Regions from separate parts of the Candidatus Nitrotoga arctica genome, predicted to be linked through region 1. Evidence: predicted binding sites of a transcription regulator. Region 1 holds the regulator's gene; the other holds the start of a gene.
The links. The regulator sigma-54, encoded in region 1, starts transcription at its own class of promoters, with help from an activator protein. The targets are predictions, from matches to a motif close to TGGCACNNTTCCTGCT.

Region 1 (14,952 bases):
CAAGTTGCATCAGCGCTTCTGCGAACGCGGCGGATGAAAGTCCCTGAAGATGGTCGAGTTCGGTTTCACTCAATACCTGCACCCAATTCGGGTGGATCAAATTGAGGTGACCAATCAAACCATTGTTAGAGGCACTGACTAAATCACTATCAAGTATCTTCGCAGCACCATTCGCTCCGGCTACCCAGCTCAATGCCAGCTGCTCCTGTTTGTCCTCAAACAACTGTTGGATATTGACCTGTGCCATTTCTGTTACATCGCCCAGTTAGTAAACAATTGATGGATTACCGCTACATCATTGCTATTCTGTATTTGTTCGCGGAAGGTTTTATCACTGAACATTTGCGCCAGTTCGCCAAGTAGTTGCAGGTGTAAATCGGTGGCCCGTTCCGGCACCAATAACACAAAAATCAGGTTTACCGGTTGGCCATCCGGTGCGTCAAACGGAATCAATGCTTGTGTCTTGACGAAAGCGGCAATCGCATCTCGCAGACCCTTGATGCGGCCGTGCGGGATAGCCACGCTGTGTCCCAAGCCAGTCGAGCCGAGCTTTTCGCGCGCAAACAGGCTATCGAATACTTGACTACGGGCGATTTTCTGAGTGTTTTCAAATAACACCCCCACTCTTTCGAAAACCCGTTTTTTACTGGTTGAATCGGCGTCCAGTATGACGTTCTCAAGGGGCAGGACTTTACTGATCAGGTTCATATTTCAAGCACTTCAAAAATAAGGAAAGGGCGGCCGTAAACCGCCCTGCTATCATTCTTGTCCCACTGCAGGAGGATTGCCGGACTCATCATGACGACGAGCAGCATGTTTTTCTTTATGCTTGATAATTTGACGATCAAGTTTTTCGATCAGATTATCAATCGCGACATATAAGTTCGTATCATCAGATTCCACAAAAATTGTCTTGCCACTCAGGTGGACGTTAGCCTCGGCCTTTTGTTTTAATTTTTCCACTGAAAGAATGACATTGACATCAATCATATTGTCAAAGTGACGCTCGATTTTGCCGAGTTTGCTTACCACGTGCTCGCGAATGGCGGGGGTAATTTCCAAATGGTGTCCGCTGAGATTGAGGTTCATGGCCTGCTCCTTATGGTTAGAGTGATTTACGAAGATTAACGGGGAGGATATTCAGCAATTCCCGGTATTTTGCCACGGTACGCCGGGCAACCAATATGCCCTGCTGTGCCAGGATTCCAGACATGCGGCTGTCGGTTAGGGGGTGACGTGCGTCTTCCTGATTGACAAGCTGCTTAATGAGTGCGCGGATCGCCGTGGAAGAACACGTACCGCCACTTTCGGTCGCGATTCCGCTGCAGAAAAAATATTTGAGTTCATAGATGCCGCGCGGGGTGAGCATGAATTTTTGCGTAGTCACGCGGGAGATGGTGGATTCATGCAGATCAAGCTGCTCTGCGATTTCGCGCAGTACCAGCGGGCACATAGCTGTGTCGCCGTGCTCGAAAAAATTGCGCTGGCGATCAACAATTGTCTGCGATACACGCAAAATAGTATCGAAACGCTGTTGCAAATTTTTGATAAACCAGCGCGCTTCCTGCAATTGACCAGCCAGCTGCTGTACGTTTTTTTCATTGCCCTGTTGCAAGATATTGGCATACATTTGGTTAACGCGCAGGCGCGGCATAGCGCCCTGATTTAGTCGTACATGCCAGTTACCGTGGCGGAATTCTACCACCACGTCAGGTACGACATAGTCTGCAGCTCGCTGTTCAAATTCAGCGCCAGGTCTTGGTTGCAGATGGGTGATGAGCGATTGCACGGTGCGCAATGCGTCATCGTCACAACGAAGGACTTTCTTCAGCTTGGCAAAATCGTGCGCACCCAACAGGTTGAGGTATTGCGACACCAAGCGCAGTGCCAGATCACGGCATGGGGTATCCTCCGGGAGCGCTTTGAGTTGTAGCGCCAGACATTCGCTTAAGGTACGGGCGGCTATGCCTGGCTGATCCAGGTGCTGTAATTGCACCAGTGCAGTTTCCAAGTCATCCAAAGTAATGTCGAGTTGTTCTGGTAGCATTTCGACAATTTCTTCCAACGGCTGCGCCAGATAACCGTTGCCGTCCAATGCGTCGATCAACAGACTGATAATTTTTCGGTCGCGCACATCATGCTGGCTCATATTTAGTTGCCAGATGAGATGCTCACGCAGGCTGGGGGTATCCGCCGCGACTTCCGCACGAGCTTCTTTTTCATCATCCGGCCCGCTGGCTGCGGAAAAAGAGGATTCATTCCAGTCTTCTTTTACCCATTCTTCATCGGCCTGTTGCGGCATTTCATCTTTGACTTCGGTATTATCCACAGCGGCGGTAGAGGCAGCATCTCCATGTGCATAGGGCTGCATAGCGTCTTCATCTTCGCGTTCGAGCAATGGATTATCATCCAGCAAGCGTGCCACTTCCTGGTTGACTTCCAGAGTGGATAGTTGCAACAGGCGTATGGCTTGCTGCAACTGGGGGGTAAGCGTCAGTTGCTGGGATTGCCTAAGTTGTAATGTGGGTTTCATTACGAAATTTACGGACAAGAGCGGCGCATAGTGTGCATTTATAGTTTGAAATGCTCGCCGAGATATACTTTTCTCACACCTTCATTATAAATGATTTCATCAGGTTTGCCTTCCGCCATTACCGACCCGGCATTAATAATATAGGCGCGGTCACAGATTCCCAATGTTTCGCGAACATTGTGGTCAGTAATCAGCACGCCAATGTCACGCTCTTTAAGAAAACGAATGATTTTCTGAATGTCCAGCACGGCAATCGGATCCACCCCCGCAAACGGTTCATCCAGCAGAATGAAGCGTGGATTGGTGGCCAGCGCGCGAGCGATTTCGACACGTCGTCGTTCGCCCCCGGACAGGCTGACAGCTGGATTGTTTCGTATATGAGTAATATGCAGATCCTCCATCAACTCGTCCTGCCGTGCTTGAATTTCATCGTTATCATAATCTTGTAATTCCAGCACAGCCTGAATATTTTGCGCGACCGTTAGGCGGCGAAAAATAGATGCTTCCTGTGGCAGATAGCCCAACCCCAAACGCGCGCGACGATGAATGGGGAGATGAGTAATGTTCTGTCCATTGATGAAAATATCGCCTCCGTCTGCAGCTACCAGCCCGACAATCATGTAGAAACAAGTGGTCTTTCCAGCACCGTTAGGGCCAAGCAGTCCCACTACCTCACCGCTCTGTACCGACAGGGAAACATCATGCACTACGGTGCGGGATCGATAGCGCTTTTTCAGTGCAACGGCGCGCAGCTCGCTCATTGATGTTCGTTAGGCTTGGTTAGTATCGTTGTCGGCTTGATTGACAGCGGTTCGCCCACTGAAGAGCGCTTGTTTTTTGGTTGGATGATAGCGCGCACGCGTCCCTTGTTGGAGGTACCGTTCACCTGAAATATCTCAGTTTTGGAGTTATAGGTAATATGTTCACCACGCACTTCATCCTGATCCTGCTTTACACGCGCCTGACCGAAGAAATCTATGATTGCAGTCTTGGTGTCATATTCAATGCGCTCGCCATACCCTTCTACATATCCGTCAATATTATCGCGCTTCTGACGAAAGCTGGTGAGTTGTCCGGTGGCCGTACCGTGCTTGAATCCTTCCTTGTCTTGTACTACGACAATTTTGTCGGCGTTAATAACCATCGTGCCCTGAGTGAGCTGCACCTTGCCTTCAAAGACGCTAATTTGTTTGACATCATCAATACTGAGCTGATTTGCTTCCAAATGCATCGGCTTATCACGGTCGGCAAGTTCCGCTTGGCTGATTGGCACATGACAGATAAGCTCTATGCAGAGCAAAGCGGCATATTTAATTTTTGTCGGGCACATATTCACTTTTAACTTGCGCAAGCAGTTTTACTATATGCGCTTTATTATCAAATTTCATGCCTACTGCGTGCACAATGTTACGTCCATCAACCATAGTGACAGGCTGGTCTGTTTCGGCCAAGCCACGGTCAGGGATCACATGCAGATAAGTAGTGGTGAATATCATGTCTCTTTGCTTGGTACTGTTAGGACGCACGATTTTTACATTATCGCGTAAAAATATTTCATCGCCCTTGCCTGACACCATTCCATTATTTGCAGAAGTATGCGTGGGAGGATGATCTAAATCAAAGCTGGTAAGTACAGGCGCTTCCAGGTACGTGCTATCGTTATCCGGGTAATGCAGCATTGTTTTTGCAGCCATCACGAAACGCGGTTTGCCCTGTTCATTCAGCGTGGTAGCGACAAATTTACTAACAATAAAATCTGGATCGTGGCGCTTGCTGCTGTCGGGTGCGGACGGTAGCGGCTGTACTTGCTGATTCAGCCAATAAGCTGCGCCCAGTAGCAGCAATAGCAACGGTAAACCGGTGAACCAAGCGCGCAAACGGTCAATAACAATTGAATAATTCATGCCAAATAAGGCGCGAGTTGCGCATCTAGCGTGCCTTGCGCCGACATCAGCAATTCGCATGCTTCACGTACCGCGCCATGCCCGCCGTCTCGCTCGGTAATATAGTGAGCGCGATCGCGCACCGTTTGCGGCGCACTCGGCACGCTGATAGCCAACCCGACACGAAGCATTACCGGTAGATCCATTACGTCGTCACCCATAAATGCGGCGACATCCAAGGGCAGATCGAGCTGAGCAAGCATTTTTTGCATGCTAGCAAGCTTGTCATGAACACCTTGATACAGGTGCGAGATGCCAAGGTGGTGCGCGCGTAGCTCTACGCACCGGGAGGTCCGACCAGTAATAATGGCCAGTTCCACACCGGATGCTTTGAGCATTTTTAAGCCATGTCCGTCAAGCGAATTGAAGCGTTTAAACTCTTCACCGGAGTCGGTTAAATAGAGGCCGCCATCCGTCATGATGCCGTCCACATCAAAGGCGATGAGGCGGATGGACTGTGCTTGACTTAACGACATCAAATCACTTTCGCACGCAGCAGATCATGCATATTCAGAGCGCCTACCAGCTTATTGTTGGAATCTATCACCAGCATCTGGCTAATATTATATTGTTCCATGATCTGCACCGCTTCGGCTGCCAGTGCATCCGGCTTAATACTGCGCGGATTGCGCGACATGACGGAGCTGATTGTAGTGGTGGTGAAATCAACACGTTTTTCCAACGTGCGGCGTAAATCTCCATCAGTATAGATGCCCAGCACCTGCCTAGCATCATCTACAATGGCGGTCATGCCTAACCCTTTGCACGAGATTTCAAGCACTGCCTCGGCCAGCGTTGCATTTTGATTCACCGCAGGAACCCCCTTGTCGGAATGCATAATGTCGCGCACATGGGTAAGCAAACGGCGACCCAAGCTTCCGCCAGGGTGCGAACGCGCAAAATCTTCCTCCCCGAACCCTTTGGCATCCAACAGCGCCACGGCCAGTGCATCACCCAATGCCAGCGCTGCCGTAGTACTGGCGGTAGGAGCAAGCCCTAACGGGCAAGCTTCCTTGTCCACCGCAGCATCGAGGTGCGCGTCTGCCGCCTCTGCCAAGCTAGATCGCGGATTGCCGGTCAGACTAATCAACCGTGCTCCCTGACGTTTGATAACTGGCACGATAGTAAGTAATTCCTGACTTTCTCCGGAATACGATAACGCAATAAACACATCTTTAGCAGTGATCATGCCTAAATCGCCGTGACTAGCTTCGGCGGGATGTACAAAATACGCTGGAGTACCCGTGCTAGACAGTGTAGCGGCGATCTTGCGTGCAATATGACCAGACTTACCCATACCGCTTACAATCACACGGCCTTCGCAGGCTAAAATGATATTTAATGCCTGCAGAAAATTTTCATCTATGCGTTGCGTAAGAGCCAATACAGCTGCGGCTTCAATATGTAATACCTCGCGAGCTAAATCAAGTGCACGTGGGGTGGCGAAGATGGCTTTGTTCATGGTGACGAATTATAACAGTGCCATTCGGGTGTAGTGCAATTTTGAAAGAACAGTGCGGACGCGAACAATCTCAAATGAGACGTCTTATTTTCAACAACTTCACGAGCCCATTCTGAACCGGGCGGACTGCGCATGTGCATGCAAGCCCTCACCCAAGGCCAGCACTTCTGCAATTTCGCCCAACATCCCTGCACCCTGCGCGGATACTTGAATCAAGCTGCTGCGTTTCTGAAAGTCATACACTCCCAGCGGGGAAGAAAAACGGGCCGTGCCGGAAGTCGGCAGGACGTGATTAGGACCAGCGCAATAATCACCAAGCGACTCGGAAGTGTAACAGCCCAAGAAAATTGCCCCGGCATGCTTGATTTTTGGCAGCCATTGCTGGGGATCAGCCACTGAAAGCTCAAGATGCTCCGGTGCTATACGGTTACTGATAACACAAGCCTCATCCAAATCAGCCACATCAATCAAAGCACCGCGGTTCTCTAATGCAGTGCGAATGATTTCACAGCGCGGCATCTGCGCCAGCAGACGATCTGCACTTTGCGCCACGGCCGTGGCGAAAGCTACATCCGGTGTCAGCAGGATGGCCTGCGCTAATTCATCGTGCTCTGCTTGAGAAAATAGATCCATCGCAATCCAGTCCGGATCGGTTTGTCCATCGCAGATCACCAGAATCTCTGATGGCCCTGCCACCATATCAATACCAACCACGCCGAATACGCGGCGCTTGGCGGCGGCCACGTAAGCGTTGCCGGGGCCGACGATTTTATCTACACGCGGCACGGTTGCCGTGCCATAGGCCAGCGCAGCAATCGCTTGCGCTCCGCCAATGGTGAACACCCGATCTACCCCAGCCAGATGGGCTGCTGCTAGCACCAGTGCGTTTCGCACTCCGTCTGGAGTCGGCACTACCATAATGAGTTCGCCCACCCCAGCCACTTTTGCTGGTAGCGCATTCATCAGTACTGAAGATGGGTAGGCAGCCTTGCCGCCCGGCACATACAGACCAACCCGATCCAATGGCGTAATCTGCTGACCGAGCAGGGTGCCGTCCGTCTCGGTATAGCTCCATGAAACTTGCAACTGCTTTTGATGGTAAGCGGTAACGCGCTGTGCGGCCTGCTCCAGAGCGGCGCGCTGTGCGGCGGGCAATCCCTCAAAGGCGGCAAGCAAGACAGCAGGAGGCAGTTCCAATGCAGCACTATCATGCACCTCCATACGATCGAAGCGTCGGGTGTATTCGAGCAGGGCGACATCGCCGCGTGTGCGCACATCCGCCAGAATAGCCGCCACAGTTGCGTCCAGCTGGTGATCCTGAGTCGCCTCGAAAGCCAGCAGCCTATCCAGTTGCGAGTTGAAATCTGGCTGCCGAGTAGAAAGCCGTCTGATGTTCATTGAACTACCGCCAAGGAAAACGCATCCAGCATAGGCTGAATAGCCGCGTGTTTGAGTTTAAGTGAGGCCTGATTCACCACCAGACGCGAGGAAATCGCAGAGATCTCTTCTACCGCCTTGAGATGATTGGCCTTCAGTGTGTTGCCGCTGCTGACCAAGTCCACGATTGCATCTGACAAACCAACCAGTGGCGCCAGCTCCATCGAACCATACAATTTGATCAAATCCACATGCACACCTTTAGCCGCAAAATGCTCGCGTGCGGTCTGCACGTATTTGGTCGCCACACGCAGGCGCGCGCCCTGACGCACTGCGGAGTCATAATCAAAATCATTCCTTACTGCCACCATCATGCGGCAACGCGCAATATTCAAATCCAGCGGCTGATACAAACCCGTGCCGCCATGCTCGTCGAGCACATCCTTGCCCGCGATCCCCAAATCAGCAGCTCCGTATTGCACATAGGTCGGCACATCGGAAGCACGCACGATAATAAGGCGTACGTCGGCACGATTGGTAGATAAAATCAACTTGCGCGTAGGCTCCGGCGCTTCCAGCGGCGTAATGCCCGCCGCCTGCAACAACGGCAAAGTCTCTTCAAAGATGCGCCCTTTGGATAAGGCGATGGTAATCATGCGGTATCTTTCATTTATTTGATGCGAAATATGTTCGCTCCGAGTTGCGACAGTTTTATTTCTATATGTTCATAACCACGATCCAGATGGTAAATGCGATCAATGACGGTCTCGCCCTGCGCCACCAATCCGGCTATAACCAGGCAAGCAGATGCACGCAAATCCGTTGCCATCACCGTTGCGCCTTCCAGATGATCAACCCCATGAACCAAGGCAGTATTACCTTCCACGTCTATCCTTGCACCAAGACGGCGCAATTCCTGCACATGCATAAAACGATTTTCAAAAATCGTTTCCACTACCATCGCGCTGCTATCTGCAATAACATTCAACGCCATAAATTGTGCTTGCATATCAGTAGGGAATGCTGGATACGGCGCAGTACGTACGTTTACCGATCTGGGCCGACCCGTCATATCCAAGTGGATACTCTCACTATCGCTACGAATGCCCGCGCCGGCTTCAGTAAGTTTTTCCAACACGGAATCGAGAATATTCGCTCGCGTATCGCGTAACACGATACTACCTCCCGTTGCCGCCGCCGCCACTAAAAAAGTCCCACTCTCGATACGATCCGGCATGATGCGGTGGGCTGCACCGTGCAACCTGTCCACACCCGTTATGACAATTGTATGGCTGCCTGCCCCCTCTATTTTCGCCCCCATTGCAATCAGGCAATGCGCCAAATCCACCACCTCAGGTTCGCGCGCCGCATTTTCCAGCACCGTCACCCCTTCTGCCAAAGCAGCAGCCATCATCAGATTTTCTGTGCTGGTCACACTGACGATATCGAATAAAATTCGTGCACCTTTGAGGCGTTTTGCCTGCGCATGAATATAGCCATGCTCAATGAAAATTTGAGCACCCATTGCCTGCAGACCCTTGATGTGAATATCGACGGGGCGCGATCCGATGGCGCAACCACCCGGCATTGATACGCGCGCCTCGCCGAAACGCGCCACCAGAGGGCCTAGCACTAGCACTGCGGCACGCATGGTCTTTACCATGTCATAAGGCGCTTCCAGCTTATCCACATGCGCAGCATGCAAAGCCATCTCGTCACCTTGTACAGAAGCCTTTACGCCCATCTGTTCCAACAATTTACGCATGGTTGCGATATCGTGCAAATCCGGCATGTTGCTTAACTGCAAGACATCACTCGTCAACAGGCTGGCACACATCATAGGCAAAGCCGCGTTTTTGGCACCGGAAATACGCACTTCGCCGCGTAATGGAATGCCGCCTTGTATAACTAATTTTTGCATGCTGTCATCTTTTAAAATCCCGATGTTAACTTAATGTATTGGAGATAAATTCACGTCAATTCTGTTCGATGTCTTACTAAATACCTTGTGAAATAATCATCAGTACCGCAATTTATAGCCAGACCTTAACAATCCCAAAGACAACAGTGTCAGACCCAGCATACACCCGCCCGTCACCATCAAACTTACCCAAGGAGAAATGTCCGATACACCGAAAAATCCATAACGAAAACCATCTATCACATAAAAAAATGGGTTGAAGCGCGACAACTCCTGCCAAAATGGCGGCAGCGAGTGAATGGAATAGAATACGCCGGATAAGAAAGTCAACGGCATGATAATGAAATTCTGGAATCCTGCGAGTTGATCGAATTTTTCTGCCCACATCCCCGCCACCACGCCCAGTGAGCCAAGCATCGCGCTTCCCAGAACGGCGAACAATATAATCCAGATGGGAAACTGCAACGGCGGCTGGGCAAACCATAATGCGGCCAAATATACGCCTATGCCGACCACCAAGCCGCGTAGCATGGAAGCAAGCACATATGCCGCAAAGAATTCCCAATAGGCAATCGGCGCCAGCAGCACGAACACGATATTGCCAGTAATCTTGGACTGAATCAGGCTGGAAGAACTGTTAGCAAAAGCGTTCTGCAACATTGCCATCATCATCAGTCCCGGGATCAGGAAGGCAGTGTAATGCACCCCCGGATACACCTCGACATGCTGTGCCAGCACATGCGAAAAAATCAGCAGATAGAGCAATGCGGTCAACACTGGAGCCAGTACGGTCTGGAAGCCCACCTTCCACACACGGAATACCTCTTTGTAGAGCAAGCTGTAAAAACTCAACATGCCCGCCTCACTGCACGGCCCGCCCCACCAAACGCAGAAATACCTCTTCCAGATCAGGCTGCTGCAAGGTCATCTCCTGCACCGCAACCCCAGCCATACGCAGTTCCGCCAGTACTGACTCCAATGCTTGATAGGTTGGCAAAGTCAGCAGGTAATCGCTGTCCGTCTGTTCAACCACGTGCGGCAGCAATGCAGCAGGTAGACAACCCGCTAGTTTCAGTCTGACGCGACAACCGGCCAAGCTACTGAGTAAATTTTGTGTGCTATCCAGCGCTACAATTCGGCCGTGCTTGAGCATGGCAATCCGTGTGCATAAAGCTTCCGCTTCTTCCAGATAATGAGTTGTTAACAGAATAGTATGCCCATCGCGGTTAAGCTGCTGGATGAAGCGCCATAACGATTGGCGCAGCTCTACGTCCACCCCGGCAGTCGGTTCATCCAACACAATGACGGGCGGCTTATGCACCAGGGCCTGCGCCACCAAAACACGACGCTTCATACCCCCGGACAGGCGGCGCATATTGGTATCGGCTTTACTGGTCAAATCCAAGTGGTGCATGATCTCATTAATCCAGGTGTCGTTATGACGCAATCCAAAAAAACCAGACTGCAAACGCAACGTTTCGCGCACTGTGAAAAAAGGATCAAAGGCCAACTCTTGCGGCACCACACCCAACACGCGGCGGCTAGCACGATAGTGCTTGACTACATCATGTCCCAGTACTGACAGCTGCCCACCATCTGGCAACGCAAGTCCGGCCAGCAGGTTAATCAGCGTGGTTTTGCCTGCACCGTTGGGGCCTAGTAAACCGAAGAACTCACCCTGCTCAATACGCAAATCCACGCCGTCCAATGCTTGTAATTGACCATAGTGCTTACGTGCTTGGCGCACATCAATGGCAGGGGGCATCAAATTGAAGGGATCAAGGTTGCGCGGAATCATTACCGCATAGCGGCAGCAGGTCTAAAACGCCATACAAACGAGCCAAGCTTAACAAATTCTCTGGAACATGAGCAAAGCACAGTTGCATACTATTACGCTGCGCCTCACGTAGCCAAGCCAGCAGCAAACTGACCGCGGCAGAATCCACCGTCTCTACCTCAGCCAAGTCAACCACCAGCGATGTTTCTCCAGAAACTGGCAAACCATTTTTGAACAGGGATGTAACCGTTTCAATGGTCAGATGACTCGTTACTTGCACACGGCCACCGTCCCTGTCACTCACTTGGACGTCGCCTTAGGCGACATTGTGCCAGTCTGTGCCTGATTTTTTTCTACTAACATTTTAATCAAGCCATCAATACCGCTCTTCTGAATTTTCTCAGCGAAGGTACCACGATAGTTGGTTACCAAACTCACACCTTCAATCGATAGGTCATACACCTTCCAACCATGAGCGGTCTTTTCCATATCATAATTGACGGGCAGAGGTGGTTTGCCTTTGTTAATAATAGAAGTTTTTATAGTCACTTCGTTGGCATCATTTGCCATTTTGAGCGGCTTCACTTCAACCTCCTGATTCTGGTAGGTAGTGAATGCCGTTGTGTACGTACGCACCAGCAAATTGCGAAACTCGATTTCCAAGACTTTCTTCTGTTCCGGCGTAGCACTACCCCAGTTCTTGCCTACGGCCAGTCTGGTCATGCGAGTAAAATTAAAATGTGGCAGCACCTTTGCATCCACCAATTCAATAACTTTCTTCGTATTACCCGTCTGAATATCCTTATCTCGTTTAACGATGGCCAGCACTTCATCCACGGTATTTCTGATTAGCGCTTCCGGTTCTGGCGTATCCGCGCGCGCACCCAGTGACACACACGCCAGCAATACTCCCATCCACAATGTAATTATTTTGTTCATATATACCTTTAGTAATTTATTTATTAAGTTATTTGGAATCTTCAGCCTTGCTATATAAGAACCTGCCAATTAAATCCTCCAGGACTACGGCAGACTGTGTTTTCTTGATTTCGTCGCCTGCCTTCAGAAACTCTTCCTCACCACCCGGAATCAGACCGATGTACTGCTCACCTAACAATCCTGAAGTTAGAATATTAGCGAATGTATCTTTGGGAAACTGGTAACGCTTGTCTATAGTCATAGTCACTTTAGCTTCATAGCGCTTGGGATCCAGGCTGATCTGAGCCACCCGTCCAATGAGTACTCCAGAACTTTTGATGGATGCCTGGGATTTGAGGCCACCAATGTTAGAAAAATAACCCTGCAACTCATATGTCTCGGACATGTTGTACGTACTTAGGTTCCCCACCTTCAGCGCTAACACTGCCAGTGCCGCTAAACCAGCCACGACAAATATGCCGACCCATAAATCCAGCGTGGTGCGTTCCATACTAACCCCCTTGAAACATAAATGCAGTCAAAATAAAATCCAAAAACAAAACTGCCAGTGACGACTCGACGACTGTGCGTGTGGTCGCACCGGACACGCCTTCTGCGGTGGGCGGTGCATCATAGCCCTCGAACAATGCGATGGCGGTCACCGCCACCCCAAATACGACACTCTTGATCATACCGTTAAGTATGTCGTGCTGAAAATCGACCGCGCCCTGCATTTGCGACCAGAACGAACCTTGATCGACACCGATCAGCACTACACCCACAACATATCCACCAAATATACCCATGGCAGAAAATAACGCCGACAACAGCGGCATAGAAATGACCCCAGCCCAAAAACGAGGCGCAACCAGGCGCGCCATCGGGTTAATCGCCATCATTTCCATCGCAGAAATCTGCTCGGTAGCCTTCATCAAACCAATCTCCGCAGTCATCGCCGAACCCGCGCGACTCGCAAACAGCAGAGCAGCCAGCACTGGCCCCAATTCGCGCACCAAACTCAACGCTACGAGCGATCCCAGTGCAGACTCTGAGCCGTAGCGTTTGAGTGTCTCATAGCCTTGCAACCCCAATACCATACCGACAAACATGCCCGCCACTAAAATTATAATCAGCGACATCACTCCACTAGAAAATAACTCCTTGATGGTCAAGTGGAAGCGCCGGAAGCTGACTCCTGAATAAAACAGAATCAGCAAGAAGAAGCGGGTGGCATATCCAGTACGCCATACAGCATTTACAACACGGCGTCCTATGGACCTCATATTTTCAACGACAATCATCGCGATGGCCGCAAATTTAAATCTTGTCCGTAATCACTAGACGGATAATGGAATGGAACCGGGCCATCCATTTCGCCATGCACGAATTGATGCACGAACGGCTTATCGGAAGTGCTGATTTCAGCCGGAGTCCCTTCTGCAACAACCACCCCATCGGCAATAAAATAAATATAGTCGACAATCTTGAGCGATTCCTGCACGTCATGCGTGACCACTACCGAAGTCGCACCCAGCGCGTTGTTCAGACTACGAATGAGATTACCCACCACGGAAAGCGAGATGGGATCCAATCCGGCAAACGGCTCGTCATACATGATCAACATCGGATCCAGCGCCACCGTGCGTGCCAGCGCCACGCGTCGCGCCATGCCACCTGAAAGCTCAGCAGGCATCAGATGATGCGTGCCGCGCAACCCCACCGCATGCAGCTTCATCAGCACTAAATCCCGGATGATTTCTTCCGGCAGATCAGTATGCTCGCGCATCTGAAACGCCACATTGTCATACACCGACATATCCGTGAATAACGCGCCAAACTGGAACAGCATGCCCATCCTGCGACGCATGCGAAACAAACCGTCATGATCAAGCTCATGTATCACCTGTCCATCAACTTTCACATAGCCGTTACTAGGTCTGAGCGCGCCCCCGATAAGCCGTAACAATGTAGTCTTGCCGCTGCCGCTGCCACCCATAACAGCGATCACCTTGCCCTTGGGAAAAGTGAGATTGACACCTTTTAGTATGGGGCGGCTGCCATAGGCAAAATTGACGTCGCGAATTTCGACCAACGCTTGAGATGGCACGTATCAATACCTTGATTGTCTGGTAGGCGGGCATTCTAAACCATGCTATCGCTTAATCGCAACATTAGCCACTAGAGATATAAAGCGCAAAGAAACTGCCTGAACTTGTGACACATGATGTGCCCGTGTAACCCAGATTGTAACAGCCTGTCGCGCTTGCTATTAAAGCCTACAACAATTCCCCGTATTGGCGGAATGGCTTGACTGTATTTCATGAAATAGCGCTTCAGGGTCACAAAAAATCATTGCCGTTGGAAATCAACACGTCAATATGAACATTCGCTTCAAGCTCACCCGCCTTGTCCAACAAACGGTTCAAAATGTGGCTCGCTTCGCGATCACAGTCTTACTCGTTAGATTTATTCATCACATGGCATATCCAGGTCATCGATAGGATTGGGAATATCAGCTAAAATTTCCTCTCGGTTGCAGTTCTTTAGAAAAAAGTATAGTGATGAATCGATTATCTTCATTACCTTTCCCCCACGGTCATAGTCAACGAAAGGCGGCTGAATTTTCTTTACAATTTGATGTTGTGTAATGTTATGCAAAAAGGCTCCAAGATCGCTCGATCTAACGTCGTCTGGCCGATGATGAATACTTCTGATCTCTTCAAGCAGCACTGCGCGCGAGAGTCCTTTTTGGATATCCTCGAATCTCTGCGTGAGAAGCAACTTAATAAAATAGTTGGGATAGGCCAGCGACGGTTTCCCCACTTTGCGTGCTGGTTCGTACTCGGATGTCCACGAACGACTCAAAATTTCGTATATGTCGTGCACCATAGTCTTGGGCTTTTTGTGTTAGCGCGACATCAAGGTTGCTTTGTTCGATGATGACACGCGAATCGGTGGTTTCCAATATTCCGGCATTTAAGCAGCACAGCTTGCAGATTTCCTGCACCACGCCAACGCTAT
Region 2 (14,952 bases), 2.7 Mb from region 1:
TGGTCACGCCGCTTTTTCGTAAACCCCGCACCATCTCCCACATATCACGGCGCAGTTCGACGTCAACGCCAGCTGAAGGCTCGTCGAGAAATAGAATCTGGGGTTCATGAGACAAAGCTTTGGCAATCATTACCCGACGTTTCATGCCGCCCGATAGTGTCCTGATTTTTGCATCTTTCTTATCCCATAAGGATAGATCACGCAGCACTTTTTCGATATAGGCCGGGTTTGGCGGTTTACCAAACAGGCCTCGACTGAATTTCACCGTGGCAAAAACGGTTTCGAAGGCATCGGTGGAAAGCTCTTGCGGCACCAAGCCGATCTTTGATCTAGCCGCGCGAAAGTCCGAAACTATGTCATGACCGTCGGCAAGAACCTTGCCCTGGCTAGGATTAACAATGCCGCAAATGACGTTAATGAGTGTCGTCTTACCTGCCCCATTTGGACCCAGCAAGGCAAATATTTCTCCACGCTGAATCTCCAGATTGATGCTTTTGAGGGCCATAAAACCCGAGGCGTAGGTCTTTGTGAGATTTTCGACTGAGATAACTGACTGCACGCAATCTCCTTAAATTTTCAATTGAAACATTATGCTATTGGAACATTAATAGTTAAAGCGTCCAACCCTTTGGATTTACCAATATATCTCATATTTTTAAGGAAAGTGGCTACAGATATATGCTTGGGCCCAATCAAACATGAATGCCTATTTGCAAAATAGGCTTCCACCGTATCCATGAAGATTAGCATTGAGGCCTTAACGTGTGCCGGGGCAGAAAAAAACGGCACGCCTACTGACGTGCCGCTCATGTCTGAAGCAAACTAAATCACACTTGTGGATGCGCCCGTTCTGCTTCATTGTTCAATTTATTCAGCGCATGCAGATAGGCCTTGGCGGAGGCTACCACGATATCAGTGTCTGCACCTTGGCCATTGACTATGCGACCGCCCTTGGATAGCCGCACGGTCACTTCCCCCTGTGCATCTGTACCGCTGGTGATGTTGTTTACCGAATACAGTTGCAATTCGGTGCCACTTTGCACGATCTGCTCTATGGCTTTGAACGTCGCATCTACCGGCCCACCTCCTTGACCCTCGGCGACTAATTCTTTTCCGCCTACATTCAATCGCACCTGCGCCACAGGCATAAGACCAGTTTCCGAATGTGCGCGCAAGGATAGCAAGCGATAATGTTCGCTAACTTGCGCTACCACACTTTCACTGATTAAGGCTTGCAAGTCCTCATCAAAAATTTCACGCTTGCGGTCAGCCAACTCTTTGAAACGAGCAAAGGCATCGTTCACCACCACCTCGTTTTCCAGCACGATGCCAAGTTCCTGCAACCGGGTACGAAACGCGTTGCGACCGGAAAGTTTGCCCAAGGTTAATTTGTTCGTACTCCAGCCAACATCTTCAGCACGCATAATTTCGTAAGTCTCGCGGTGCTTGAGCACACCATCCTGATGAATGCCGGATTCATGGGCAAAAGCATTTGCACCGACAATCGCCTTGTTAGGCTGCACCGGATAACCGGTGATGCTGGATACAAGCTTGGAAGTCGGCACGATCTGCATGGTATCGATGCGTGAATCGCAATTGAAGACATCGCGGCGTGTTTTAACCGCCATTACGATTTCTTCCAGACTGGCGTTTCCGGCACGTTCCCCCAAGCCATTGATTGTGCATTCCACCTGGCGTGCTCCGTTCATTACGGCAGCAAGAGAATTGGCTACCGCCATTCCCAGATCATTGTGGCAATGAGTGGACCATACTACTTTCCCAGAATTCGGCACGCGTTCAATCAGCTGTTTGATGCGCTCGCCCCACAAAACGGGGATGCTGTAACCAACCGTATCTGGCACGTTCAGAGTTTTCGCTCCAGCTTGAATCACTGCATCAAAAATACGGACGAGAAAATCCATTTCCGAACGCACCGCATCCTCGGCAGAAAATTCGACATCGTCGGTATATTCCGATGCGAGCTTCACCGCTTTCACCGCCGCTTCCACCACTTGGTCGGGCTGCATACGCAACTTCATTTTCATGTGGATGGGTGAAGTAGCGATAAAAATGTGAATGCGACCAGATTTGGCTGGCTTGATCGCTTCGCCAGCAGCGCGGACATCGCTTTCAGTGGCGCGCGCCAACGAGCAAATCGTAGAACTCTCGATGATTTGCGCAACACTGCGGACTGCATTTGCATCTCCCGGACTGGCAGCAGCGAACCCTGCCTCGATAACATCAACGCCCAGCTTTTCCAATTGCCGTGCGATGCGGATCTTTTCTTCCTTAGTCATGGACGCGCCTGGGCTTTGTTCGCCATCGCGCAAGGTAGTATCAAATATTATTAATTTTTCTTTCATGCTGGACTCCATTGCAATTATTTAATTCGCACGATCCAGACGAATAAAATTCGGCCGGATTCCGCCTGCTTCAACAACGATGGGGAGGTATATTTAGCGCGCGACGCGCAGCAGCAGCGCAGCCAGGAGGCTGGATGTAGAGTGTAATTGCGAGATGTGGCGAGAGAAGTGCATAGTTGGAATATAAAGGCTTTTGTTTATTTACGCAATATCTGCGCTCTGCTTTGTAGCAAGCGTATAAACGGTTCGCATCCGGGCGAACGGGCTTCCCTGGGAAGCCCGTTGCAAATATATTAACCGTTATAGGCTGTAATACATATCAAATTCAACAGGATGCGTTGTCATGCGATAGCGGGTCACTTCTTCCATTTTTAACTCAATGTAGGCATCAATGAAGTCATTAGAGAATACACCACCGCGAGTCAGGAAATCGCGATCCTTATCCAGTGCTTCCAGAGCTTGTTCGAGGCTGGAACATACGGTTGGGATTTTTGCATCCTCTTCAGGTGGCAAGTCGTACAAATTTTTGTCAGCAGGATCGCCTGGGTGAATTTTATTTTGTATGCCATCCAAGCCAGCCATCATCAGGGCGGTGAAAGCCAGATAAGAATTGGCAGTCGGGTCCGGGAAGCGAACTTCAATACGGCGTGCCTTATCACTCTGCACGAAGGGGATGCGGATCGAGGCAGAGCGGTTTCGCGCCGAGTAAGCCAGTTTTACCGGGGCTTCGAAGCCGGGAACCAAACGCTTGTAGGAGTTAGTGCCGGGGTTGGTAATGGCGTTAAGCGCACGGGCATGCTTGATAATCCCCCCAATATAATACAGGGCGAATTCGGACAATCCGGCATAGCCATTGCCTGCAAACAGGTTTTTACCGTCCTTCCAGATGGATTGATGTACATGCATACCTGAGCCGTTATCACCGACAATCGGCTTGGGCATGAAGGTCGCAGTCTTGCCATATTGATGTGCGACGTTGTGCACCACATATTTAAGCTTCTGGGTTTGATCGGCACGACGCACCAAACTGTCAAAGCGCGTGCCAATTTCACATTGGCCGGCGGTCGCCACTTCATGGTGATGTACTTCGACAGGAACGCCGATTTCTTCCAATATTAAGCACATTGCTGAGCGCATGTCTTGTAGTGAATCGACTGGGGGTACTGGGAAGTAACCGCCTTTAACCGTGGGTCGATGGCCAGTGTTGCCATGATCAAATTTTTCTGCTGAGGACCAAGCTGCTTCTTCGGAATTAACCTTACAGAAGCAGCCAGACATATCCACTTGCCAGTTCACTGAATCAAAAATGAAAAACTCAGGTTCAGGGCCAAAATAACAGATATCGCCTAAGCCGGTGGATTTCAAATAGGCTTCAGCACGCTTGGCGATAGAGCGTGGATCGCGATCATACCCTTTGCCATCGGATGGCTCCACGACGTCGCAACTCATCACCAATGTGGTTTCATCCATAAAAGGATCGAGAAAAGCGGATGCAGGATCAGCTATCAGCAGCATGTCGGATGCTTGTATGCCTTTCCAGCCAGCGATGGAAGAACCGTCAAAGGCGTGGCCGGATTCGAACCAGTCATCACTATCTGACACCACATGTGCCGGGATAGAAACGTGCTGTTCTTTGCCACGGGTATCGGTGAAGCGTAGATCAACGAATTTAACTTCATTGTCTTTAAGTAACTTAAGAACATCAGCAACCGACTTCGACATAATAATTCTCTCCATAAACGTTAACGACTAAACTAAAAAATAAAGTGGAAATTAAACAAACTTAAACTTGGGAATCAAGCACGAAGCGTTCCACTTCATATTCCACCGCTAAAACGAGCATTTTGCCATATCCATAAGGATAAATGGATTTAAATGTGCGCTCTTTTTTGGGGCGTATGCCATGTGCGTGCACTATTTTTGTGCTTGACTGATGATGTAAATGGAAGAAGTTGCGATAAGTATGTCATCGTCATAATCTCGCCGAATTAGTATTTATAGAAGCTTGATCTGGGTTTTATTCGCTTCAAGCTCATACCACATTGGACAAGGTTCGGGCTGGTTGATCTGTCGGACTCACGGGTATAATAAACATTTTTTTAGCCAGGAATAGAAATGAATCTAGATCGAGTAAACTCTGGCCGCGACCTTCCTAACGATTTTAACGTCATCATAGAAATACCCATGAATGCCGATCCCGTCAAATACGAAGTGGACAAGGAAACTGGCGCCATGTTTGTGGATCGTTTCATGTCCACGGCAATGCATTATCCGTGTAACTATGGTTATGTTCCACATACGTTGTCGGAAGACGGGGATCCGGTAGATGTGCTTGTAATTTCACCAGTGCCGCTCATTACGGGTGTGGTGGTTCGCTGTAGACCAGTCGGCATGTTGAAGATGACTGACGAAGCTGGCGAGGACGCCAAGATACTGGCTGTACCCGTAGACAAGTTATGCAGTCTTTACCGCAAAATAAAATCGCATACCGACCTGCCGGAACTTATGATTTCGCAAATATCGCATTTCTTCGCTCACTATAAAGACCTGGAAATTGGCAAATGGGTCAAAATAAATGGCTGGGTCGGGGTCAAGGAAGCCAAGGCGGAGATCATGAGTGGAGTCAAGCGTTATAAATCAGCCAAGAAAAAACCGATGTTCTAATGAAATTTTATTAAATCAAGAAGCACACGGAAATTGAGTTAATTTAAAGCGGTCATCTAGTAAGGTAAGACGAACCATATTATTTTCTAAGCTTTTGTATTTATGGGTGATACTTTTTTAACTTAACGTTAACTTTGATTTCTTCTTTTAACTTCATACATGGAATCTTATCTCGGTCTTGACTTTGGCACATCTGGCGCACGCGTTTGTGTTGTGGACAAAGTTGGGGCTATTACTCATGAAGATCATGTCTTTTATCCTGATGCCGCTTTACAAATTCATCTGAATTGGCGCGAAGCACTGCATACACTGCTCAAACGTCTACCGGCTACTATTGCAGCTGAATTACAAAGCATCGCTATTGCTGCTACTTCTGCCACAGTATTACTGTGTGATAAAGAGTTGGAGCCGACTGCTCCCGCTTTGCTCTATTTCGATAACCGCGCACGAGAAGAATCGGAACAACTAAAGCAGCTTGCCCCACCTGGCCACATTGTTTGCAGCGCAAGCTCAGGATTAGCCAAATTCCTGTGGCTGACAAACCACACCGAACTTTCAAACGTAGCGTACTTTCTGCATCAGGCGGATTGGCTCGTTGCGCTACTTACCGGCTTGGGTGGCGTCAGCGATTATCATAATGCGCTCAAGAGCGGTTATGACACAGAGCGCTTATGCTGGCCGAATTGGATTAAGAATTTACCGCATGCTAATTTGTTGCCGCAAGTTGTCGCTCCCGGAGCAAACATTACTCACATCAGCTCATTTGTGGCACAGCATTTCAAGATTAATCCGGCGTGCAGAGTGCATGCGGGTACCACTGACAGTATCGCCGCTTTTATTGCCGCAGGCATGCATAAGCCCGGCTCAGCTGTTACTTCGCTCGGCACGACTATAGTGCTCAAGCTACTTTCGGAACAACGCGTAGAAGCAGCGCAATATGGCGTATACAGTCATCGTTTTGGTGATTTATGGTTGGCGGGCGGTGCGTCCAACGCTGGCGGCGGCGTGCTAAGGCAATATTTTGGCGATCTGCAAATCGATGCACTCAGCCAGTGCATCGATCCGGCCATTGATAGCCTGCTTGACTATTATCCGTTGCCGCGGCCTGGCGAACGCTTTCCGATTAACGATCCCACCTTGACCCCCCGTCTTACCCCACGTCCCGCGGATGACGTACTGTTTTTGCATGGCTTGTTGCAAGGCTTGAGCCGCATCGAAGCAGCGGGTTACAAAAAGCTGGCTGAACTTGGTGCAAGCCCGCTAAAATCCGTTACCACTACCGGCGGCGGAGCGAAAAATAAAGTGTGGGGGAAAATACGCGAACGTTTGTTAGGCGTGCCAGTGTCGGTAGCGGAACACACTGAATCTGCCTACGGCGCGGCCCTGTTGGCCAAGCGTGGTTTATTAATCGGGAATCTCTAAAAGCTCGTTGTTATTGAAGTCGTTGACATATGCTCTTTGCGAGTCGAGCCTGCCAATCTAACGGTGGCTTTGGAATGCATGCACGTTGAGGTGTGCCCCAGATTGGGTTGGGGAAGTGTTTGTCGAGGGCATAGCGCGGAATGATGTGCCAGTGCAAGTGCGGTGTCAGGTTGCCGAGGCTGGCAAGGTTAATTTTGTCGGGCTGCATCACTTCACGTAGCGCGCTTTCCATGGCAAATACCACATTCATGAGAGCATGCTGTTCTTCATTATTCAAGTCTGTCATTTCCTTGACGTGGCGGTTCCATATTACGCGACAGAATCCGGGATAATCGGCATCCTCAATCAGCACCACGCGACAAAGCTCGCTGCGCCATAATAGTGTTTCGCTCGTTGTTTTACAGAGTTCGCAACTCATCATTTTTTCGTGCGTATTGTCAGCGATATAGAGGCAGTACGGCGATGCGTCGCTCGATTTCGTTGGTCATTTTTATATAAGCCGGGCTGCCAATGCTGCCATAGCGGCGTTTGAATTCGATTTCTTGCATAAACTCCGGTAAATCCTTCACTTCCGGCATGATGTCGGATTCACGCAAACCCGCATTAAATTGCCGCTGCACTTTCTGCGCGCCATTGTTACTTGTTGTGGCAAGTTCGCCTAAACGTGTGCCGGCACGATCAGCGGCGATGTCATTGAAGCTGAAGCCGCTGCCACCGTGAGAATCCGTGATTTCTTTGTATAAGCCGATAACATCCGACAGCGGGCTGCCAGCAGTAGCGGCAAGTGCCGCAGAAATCGTGAAATGCTGAGAGAAGTCTCCGCGTCCGCCCAGGGTCACAATGCGCGAAGTCGGCTTGGGCCATTGTATGGCAGCCGGAATAATGGCACCAAGCCCTTTGCCGTTTACATAAAACGCCATAACGATGATCGCGGCACGATTTTCCGCTGCTGGATCGCCGCCGTTGTTTGTGCGTTGCGTGGCGAGTTCGAACAGCATCCGCATCAGTTCATTTAACCGCAGGCTGCGTTTTGAACCAGGTTTGCCGGTCAGTTCGACCAGTCGCTCTTGATATGCCTTCAGTCGCTCCTGCTCCTTGGGCGGCACCAGCAAGGCCTTCAGTTGATTGGGCAGCGCGTCGTTCCATTCGAAGACGATACGCAGCATGTCATCGCTTGTGCTCACATTCTTGATGATATCGGCAGCTGCCCCGTAGTCCTTGTTGGCTTGTAACTGCTTAATGCCGAACTGTAGTAGCCAGTCCGCAACAAACGCGGGCACCGGTAACTTACCAATGTGGAGATATTCAAATCGTGGGAGTGCTTTCGTTTCGCGAAGTTTGGCGTCGATATTGAGATAGCGCCCGATTGGATTGGGCGACAATTCGAGAGTTGCGCGTACTCTGGCCATGCCTTGCTGTAAATCTATATTGGAGCTGCCCTTGCCGTAGCTGTTGGCAAGATAGTTGACTACAAGGTCGAGATCTTCTTGACTAATAGTAATGGTGCGCAATACTCCTGATTTCATTCTACGCGGATCGTTACGAGACAGGATGTTTTTGGCGCGGTCGATATGAGCTGGCGTAAATTGGGCAATACCTGTGGTGAGCGGTTGTTTTTCGATACTTAAATAAATTGCAGATAGCAGCGCTAACCCGATAACGATGAACAGTATTAATATAGTCCGCATTTGTTTATTTTTACGCTGTTACAAAAATGCAAAAATCCGCTCCAGGTTAAATCGGTACCACAGTCGCATTATTTTAATATCAATGCATCCGGGGTACCGATCTAACTTGTATAACAATGGCGGATTAGCAACAGTAATGTTGCCAAGTTTTGCAAATGCTTAGTGCTTGGCCGTTCGGTTGGCAGGGTAGGACGCGCAAGCATACCCTGCCAACCAGCGATTCAGAGTCAGCTGCTGCTCATCTCCAGCATCAGCTGATTAATACGTTTCACGAAGCTGGCCGGATCGTCAAGCTGACCCCCCTCGGCCAGTAAGGCTTGGTCAAATAATACCGAGGCCCAGTCATCAAATTTGTTCTCTTCGGCTTGCAGGCGTAACACAACCGGATGCCTGGGGTTAATTTCGAGGATAGGTTGTGACACTGGCGCTTTCTGTCCTGATGCCTTCAATAGACGAGCCAGATTGGCGTTGATGTCATGAACATCCGCCACTAGGCAGGCTGGCGAATCGGTCAGGCGGTGAGTCACACGTACCTCTTTAACACGCTCGCTAAGGCTGGCTTTAATCTTGTCGGTCAGCTCCTTGAATGCTCCGGCATCTTTTTCCTGTTCCTGTTTCTCTGCCTCGTCTTCGAGCTTGCCGAGATCCAGCCCTCCTTTCGCAACAGATACCAACGGCTTACCCTCGAATGCGGATAAATTACTCACCACCCATTCATCTACGTGATCAGTCAGCAACAGCACTTCTATGTCTTTCTTGCGAAATACTTCCAAATGCGGACTATTTTTCGCGGCATTAAAAGTATCAGCAGTGATGTAATAAATCTTGTCCTGACCCTCCTTCATGCGACTAATGTAATCGGCCAGAGAAACGGTTTCTCCGGGCGAATTAGTATGAGTAGAGGCGAGGCGCATCAAGCCAGCGATCTTGTCTTTGTTAGCAAAGTCTTCGCCCACTCCTTCCTTCAGCACGCGGCCAAATACATCCCAGAATTTGGTATATTTCTCTGGGTCCTTAACGGCCATATCTTCCAGCAGGCCAATCACTTTCTTCGTGCAGCCAGAACGGATTGCTTCGATGTCTTTCGATTCTTGCAGAATTTCGCGTGATACGTTGAGCGGAAGATCATTGGTATCAACCACACCGCGCACAAAGCGCAGGTAATGCGGCATTAGTTGGGTGGCATCGTCCATGATGAAGACGCGGCGCACATACAGTTTAATGCCGTGACTCGCATCGCGCTCCCATAGATCAAAGGGTGCCCTGGCCGGTATATATAGCAACAAAGTGTATTCCTGACGTCCCTCTACGCGCGCATGAGTCCATGCCAGCGGGTCCTCGTAGTCATGGCCTACATGTTTGTAAAAACCTTTGTACTCATCATCGCTGATCTCGGTTTTGGGGCGTGCCCACAGCGCAAAAGCTTGATTGATTGTCTCTTCTTCGTCCAGCACCTGCTGTGCGTTGTCTTTCCATTCCTCCTTATTCATTAAGATAGGCTGAACGATATGGTCAGAATACTTGTGGATAATGGTGCGCAACTTTGTGCCATTTAGCAGGTCTTCCTGCCCTTCGCGCAGATGCAGGGTAATAGCAGTACCACGTGGGGCTCGCTCGACCATCTCAATGGCAAATTCTCCGCCACCGTCGGATTCCCAGCTTACACCTTGATCGATTTTCTCACCGGCACGGCGCGTTAACACGCTGACCTTGTCGGCGACGATAAAAGCCGAATAAAACCCCACGCCAAATTGACCGATAAGGCTTGCATCTTTCTGCTGGTCTCCAGAAAGCTGTGTAAAGAATTCGCGCGTACCGGATTTGGCAATCGTGCCGAGATTGTTGATGACCTCGTCGCGACTCATACCAATGCCATTGTCGCTAATGGTCAGCGTTTTAGCCTCTTTATCGTAGCTGACATGGATAGTCAGCTCGGAATCATTCTCAAACAATGCTGAATTATGCAGTCCTTCGAAGCGCAGCTTGTCGCAGGCATCGGACGCATTGGATATCAGCTCACGCAGGAAAATTTCTCGATTCGAATATAGCGAATGAATCATCAATTGTAGTAGTTGCTTTACCTCGGCCTGAAAGCCCATGGTTTCACGGTTGCTGGTTACATTATCGGTCATTACTCTCTCCGTTATTTTTTAGACAGGACGCACGCATAGGTTGGGGTAGTCTCAGGATTTTCAAGAGGGGATATTTCATCTGCCATCTGCTTTCGCAGCTTGTCGCAAGAGTCGCCGTGCAGTGTCGGCATCGCGAGCGGCATCAATTTCCCGCATTACAGCGCCGACGTCAGCTTGCTTTTCGCTGCGTTGAAATTTGCCCGTCAGTTCGATTTTAGGGTGTAGTTCACCGCTCTCATAGAGCGACCAGATTTCTTTGCCATAATCGGAAGAACGTAGTTCGGGGGCGAATTGGCCGAAGTAGATTGCCAGATTATCGACGTCTCGCTCCAGCATTTTGCAGGCATTGTTGTTTGCGGCAGCATCGATTGCTTGTGGCAAGTCGATGATGACGGGCCCATTGCTATCGACGAGGACGTTGTACTCGGAAAGGTCGCCGTGAACGATACCAGCACACAGCATGCGCACGACTTGCCTGATCAAAATTTGGTGATATTGTCGTGCAAGCTCAGCAGTAAGAACTAGATCATTGAGTCGCGGAGCGGGCTCGCCATTCGCGTCGGACACCAATTCCATCAGCAACACCCCCTCGTAAAATCCATAGGGATGCGGAACACGCACGCCTGCAGCGGCAAGTTTGTACAAAGCGTCGACCTCGGCATTTTGCCAGGCGGCTTCCCGCTCTTTACGCCCATAGCGAGTGCCTTTTTCCATGGCACGGGCCATACGGCTGTTTTTTACCTTGCGGCCTTCCGTGTAGTGAACGGCTTGATGGAAGCTGCGCTTGTTAGCTTCTTTATAAACTTTGGCGCAGCGGATATTGTCTCCACAGATCACAATATAGACATTGGCTTCTTTGCCGCTCATGAGCTGACGGTCTACCTTGTCAACGATGCCATCCTGGATGAGCGGCTCAATTCTTTTTGGAGTTTTCATGTGATCAAGGTGTTACCAAGAGCGTATTTTACAATAAACTATATAGTGTTTTAAACAGAGCGGATTTGCTAACCTTAAATTTCAAAGGGATGGCTTGTGTTCAATAAATTCCAATGCATTATCATCCGGGTCGCGGCAGAATAAGGCAGGGCGGCCTGACATACTTATCGTGTAGCTTATCGTGGCTGAATCCAATTTTTGCATCAACGCATTCAGATTGCTTACCGACAGGGCTATATGGCGGTCGCGTCCTCCGTGCGCTGGACGCTGCAGGCTCGCTTCCGGATTAGGAAGTTGCATGAGATGGATTTGCTGATGTACGCCCACGTTATACCACACGCCGGGGAAACTCATCTCTGGGCGCTTGCTGTCAGGTACCAGTCCCAGAATATTTTCATAAAAAATGCGTGCCCTATTCAGGTCTGCCACCAAAAAAGTGGCATGTAGCAGGTGAGTGATTTGCATAAGTTTTAGTGGCGTCCTGCATTATGCATAATGTCTAAAGAGGGATACTGTCATTTTTATTCAGTATATTATGTGCAATAGATCAAAATAAAAAGACGATCAGTCATCTATCAAGATGCCGGTTAGAGGATAGAAATGAAACTATGTCGGTAAAAAATTTGATATGGGCAAGATGTTGATGCTTTAACAATTGTGTCTTTGTATAAAAAAACATTATATAAAATATTGCAGTTACATTGTCTGTTTTATGCACAGGTCAAACTAATGGAATAAAATCTTGGCCATCTATAAATTTTTACTGCCTTGATAAATTTTTACTGGATTGATATAGGTACAACGAGCTAAATTTAATTAATCCTAAGGAGAGCATTATCATGAAAACCGGCACTCCCCAGCCGTTGGCAGATATACCAGCCGTGCCAGGCAATTCAGACGCACAAATTCAGGCCCGATATTCCATATCAGCGGATGGTAACGAAGTCGCCGATAGTAAAACCGGCCTGATCTGGCGACGTTGTCCAGAAGGTATGACGTTCAGCAGCAGTGGTTGTAGCGGGGTTGCAGCCGCTTATACTTGGGATCAGTCGGTGGCCTTGGCCAACGATGTAGCGTTGGCTAGCGGTAAGTCATGGCGTCTTCCCAATGTAAAAGAACTTTCGAGCATTGTAGATGCCAGTCTCGGAAATCCGGCAATTGATACGCACGCCTTTCCCGGGACACCTGCAACGCCTTTTTGGTCGGCCACGCCAGTGGAGAATAATCCGTTAAAGGCTTGGTATGTCATGTTTTATGGTGGCTTCATGAACACTTACGTCTGTGGCGGTAAGCTTCAGGTACGCTTAGTGCGTTCTGGTCAGTGATGCACAGCGTTGGAGGAAAGTGCGGAACGAAGCTACTCTAGAGTAGAATCCAAGATTGACAAGATATCGTAATTATTTTACAACTACGCGTTATTTTATAGAGCACAGCGTAGTTAAATCGTTGTAGTGATTATTAATATTTTTTGCAAAGCGCAGGTAATCCCTGTTAACTGATAACTAACTGATAGAAAGAAGATCAAATATGCAGAATGAAACTGATAACCAGCCGCAGGCAGACAATCCAGATGAGCAGCCGCCAGCACGATTTATCATTTCTGAGGATGGTACTGAAGTTACAGACAATAAAACGGGCCTGATCTGGCGACGTTGCCCAGAAGGTATGACAGCAAGTATTGATGGCTGCACTGGGATTCCTGGTGTATATAATTTGGAAGATGCGTTGGCATTGGCTAAAAGCGAAGCGAAGGCCACGCGCAAAGCTTGGCGCTTGCCTAAAGTAGAAGAGCTGTCGAGCATCGTGGATATGAGCCGTAGAGATCCGTCGATTGACACAGCCATCTTTCCCGGAACGCCAGGATCACCTTTTTTTACAGCTTCGCCAGACGGCGCCTTATCCTGGTTTGTCAGTTTCTATGTTGGCAAGGTGTTTAGCGAATACAGCGCTATTCCTAATCACGTAAGATTAGTGCGTTCCAGTTAACAGCAGTTTCTAAATGTTGAGATCAGGAAATATCAAGTCATATCGGCTATGGAATACAACCATTGCATCTCGAATTAAATTCAATTAATTTCTTATAAGAACGTTCAATGCCACGGTTTGTATCTAAACGATTTTTGTATCTTTAAAGATATAAGCCGTGGCTTTAACTAAGCGGGACATTTCGATATTCATGAAAGTGAAAGATGTGCTCGATGACGGGCATGGAAAAAATTTCAGAAAAATGAGTGAATTAACGATCTCTAAAACATACCGCCCTTAATTTCTTTTCAACCTTTGTTGGAGTCCTTGCGATGTGCCTTGACCTTCGGCTGTTCTGCACCTTAGCTTGGCAGTTGTATCGACTGGTCAGTGCCACTCATCCCGTAAAAAAAATATGAAAGATATGCCCATTTTGGGGCTGCCACTGATCCTGCTGGGCGCCCTGTGGGGAGCTGTCAGTATCGTTCTGCAGTCCTATCAGATGATCAATGCCAAGCGGGATCAGATCATGGTGTTTATTGAGTGCAAGAAGGCCTTTGCGGGGAAGCTGACAAATGCAGCGGGAGATTTTGTGGCTGCACCGGCCAAAGTACTCGATCAGTGCCAGGCATGTTGTTACGGGAAAGAACTTCAGCCGATTGATTTGTATTTTTCCAACCTACTTCCGCTTTCCCTTGGACTCTGTCTGTTTCTCGCCATAGTTTCCTTCGCGGTCGTGTGCATTCCAACCTACCTGAATTCAGGCGACGCCGATTTTATGCGGAGAGTGCGTCGGATTAGCTGGATCACCGCATCACTGCCGCTCTTCTCGCTCTTCGCGTTCGCCGTAGGCATGTTTTTCGATGTCTATCTATTTCTGTTTAAGCTAGGCGATTGGGTCTTGCCAAAATGAGATCAGGTTTTATTTTAGCGGCTACACGATGGTTTATGACAATGTTTGGCGGCATTGTGTTAGCAATTAACTCCGGCTGTGCTGTCCTTGACAAAAGCACGCCTGCTTGGCGAGATTACCCGGTAACTTTGAAAGGCGAGCCGCGCATTGATTTGCACGTGGAGGCGTCAGGTTCGGGTAAGCCCGTATTGCTAATTCACGGCTTCGGCAACAGCGTCTATGTTTGGCGTCATCTGGCTCCTGCACTGGCTCAACAAAACCGGGTGATCGCAATTGACCTGAAGGGTTTTGGCGACTCTCCAAAACCGGACGACGAGCGTTATTCGGTCTACGAACAAGCACGGTTGATCCGCGATTACGTAGTGGATAACGATCTGAAAGAGGTAACGATTGTGGGGCACTCCCTCGGCGGCGGTATTGCGCTGGTGGCTTCGCTCTACCTGCAACAATCGGCCCCTGATCGACAGAGAGGCTTGGTGTTGATCGACGGTATTGCGTACCCGCAGCAAATGCCCATGTTCATTCGTTTACTTGCAACCCCTGTACTTGGGCCGTTGGCCGTGAGATTGATTCCGCCTGAAATTCAAATTCGAGAGGTGATGAAATTAGTGTATGCGGAAAATTCGGCAGTGCCCGAAGATGCGGTTAAGGCTTACGCCAAGGTGTTGAAGACACCTGAGGGGCGCCATGCCGCAGTAACCAGCGCGCGCCAGATTCAGCCGCCGGACCTGGAAGACCTTTCTCTACAGTATCCAAGCCTTCGGGTGCCGACTCTCATCGTTTGGGGTAGGCAGGACAGGATTGTCCCGGTCAGCGTCGGCGAGCGACTCCACCAGGCGATCCCCGGTTCACGGCTGTTTGTGATCGAG

Region 2: a site for sigma-54 is predicted at 4,163-4,178, ahead of glnA (type I glutamate--ammonia ligase). Genes of this name have one in related genera too.

What each region holds. Positions count from the first base shown of each region.
Region 1 is NZ_OU912926.1:3,256,419-3,271,370, forward strand. Features, by position in the region: gene hprK (HPr(Ser) kinase/phosphatase) at 1-247, opposite strand, end outside; gene MKZ32_RS15090 (PTS sugar transporter subunit IIA) at 253-708, opposite strand; gene hpf (ribosome hibernation-promoting factor, HPF/YfiA family) at 760-1,089, opposite strand; gene MKZ32_RS15100 (RNA polymerase factor sigma-54) at 1,106-2,533, opposite strand; gene lptB (LPS export ABC transporter ATP-binding protein) at 2,572-3,294, opposite strand; gene lptA (lipopolysaccharide transport periplasmic protein LptA) at 3,291-3,863, opposite strand; gene lptC (LPS export ABC transporter periplasmic protein LptC) at 3,844-4,437, opposite strand; gene MKZ32_RS15120 (KdsC family phosphatase) at 4,434-4,952, opposite strand; gene MKZ32_RS15125 (KpsF/GutQ family sugar-phosphate isomerase) at 4,952-5,938, opposite strand; gene hisD (histidinol dehydrogenase) at 6,038-7,336, opposite strand; gene hisG (ATP phosphoribosyltransferase) at 7,333-7,971, opposite strand; gene murA (UDP-N-acetylglucosamine 1-carboxyvinyltransferase) at 7,986-9,236, opposite strand; gene MKZ32_RS15145 (ABC transporter permease) at 9,336-10,091, opposite strand; gene MKZ32_RS15150 (ABC transporter ATP-binding protein) at 10,099-11,001, opposite strand; gene MKZ32_RS15155 (STAS domain-containing protein) at 11,015-11,317, opposite strand; gene MKZ32_RS15160 (MlaC/ttg2D family ABC transporter substrate-binding protein) at 11,314-11,952, opposite strand; gene mlaD (outer membrane lipid asymmetry maintenance protein MlaD) at 11,981-12,442, opposite strand; gene mlaE (lipid asymmetry maintenance ABC transporter permease subunit MlaE) at 12,444-13,214, opposite strand; gene MKZ32_RS15175 (ABC transporter ATP-binding protein) at 13,229-14,038, opposite strand; gene MKZ32_RS15180 (ATP-binding protein) at 14,714-14,952, opposite strand, start outside.
Region 2 is NZ_OU912926.1:514,353-529,304, reverse strand. Features, by position in the region: gene MKZ32_RS02520 (ABC transporter ATP-binding protein) at 1-559, opposite strand, end outside; gene MKZ32_RS02515 (2-isopropylmalate synthase) at 828-2,363, opposite strand; gene glnA (type I glutamate--ammonia ligase) at 2,664-4,085, opposite strand; gene ppa (inorganic diphosphatase) at 4,479-5,027, shown strand; gene MKZ32_RS02500 (FGGY-family carbohydrate kinase) at 5,187-6,449, shown strand; gene MKZ32_RS02495 (HIT family protein) at 6,460-6,870, opposite strand; gene MKZ32_RS02490 (YfiM family lipoprotein) at 6,887-8,137, opposite strand; gene htpG (molecular chaperone HtpG) at 8,365-10,269, opposite strand; gene MKZ32_RS02480 (PA4780 family RIO1-like protein kinase) at 10,345-11,205, opposite strand; gene MKZ32_RS02475 (VOC family protein) at 11,287-11,670, opposite strand; gene MKZ32_RS02470 (Lcl C-terminal domain-containing protein) at 12,045-12,530, shown strand; gene MKZ32_RS02465 (Lcl C-terminal domain-containing protein) at 12,733-13,191, shown strand; gene MKZ32_RS02460 (hypothetical protein) at 13,586-14,083, shown strand; gene MKZ32_RS02455 (alpha/beta fold hydrolase) at 14,125-14,952, shown strand, end outside.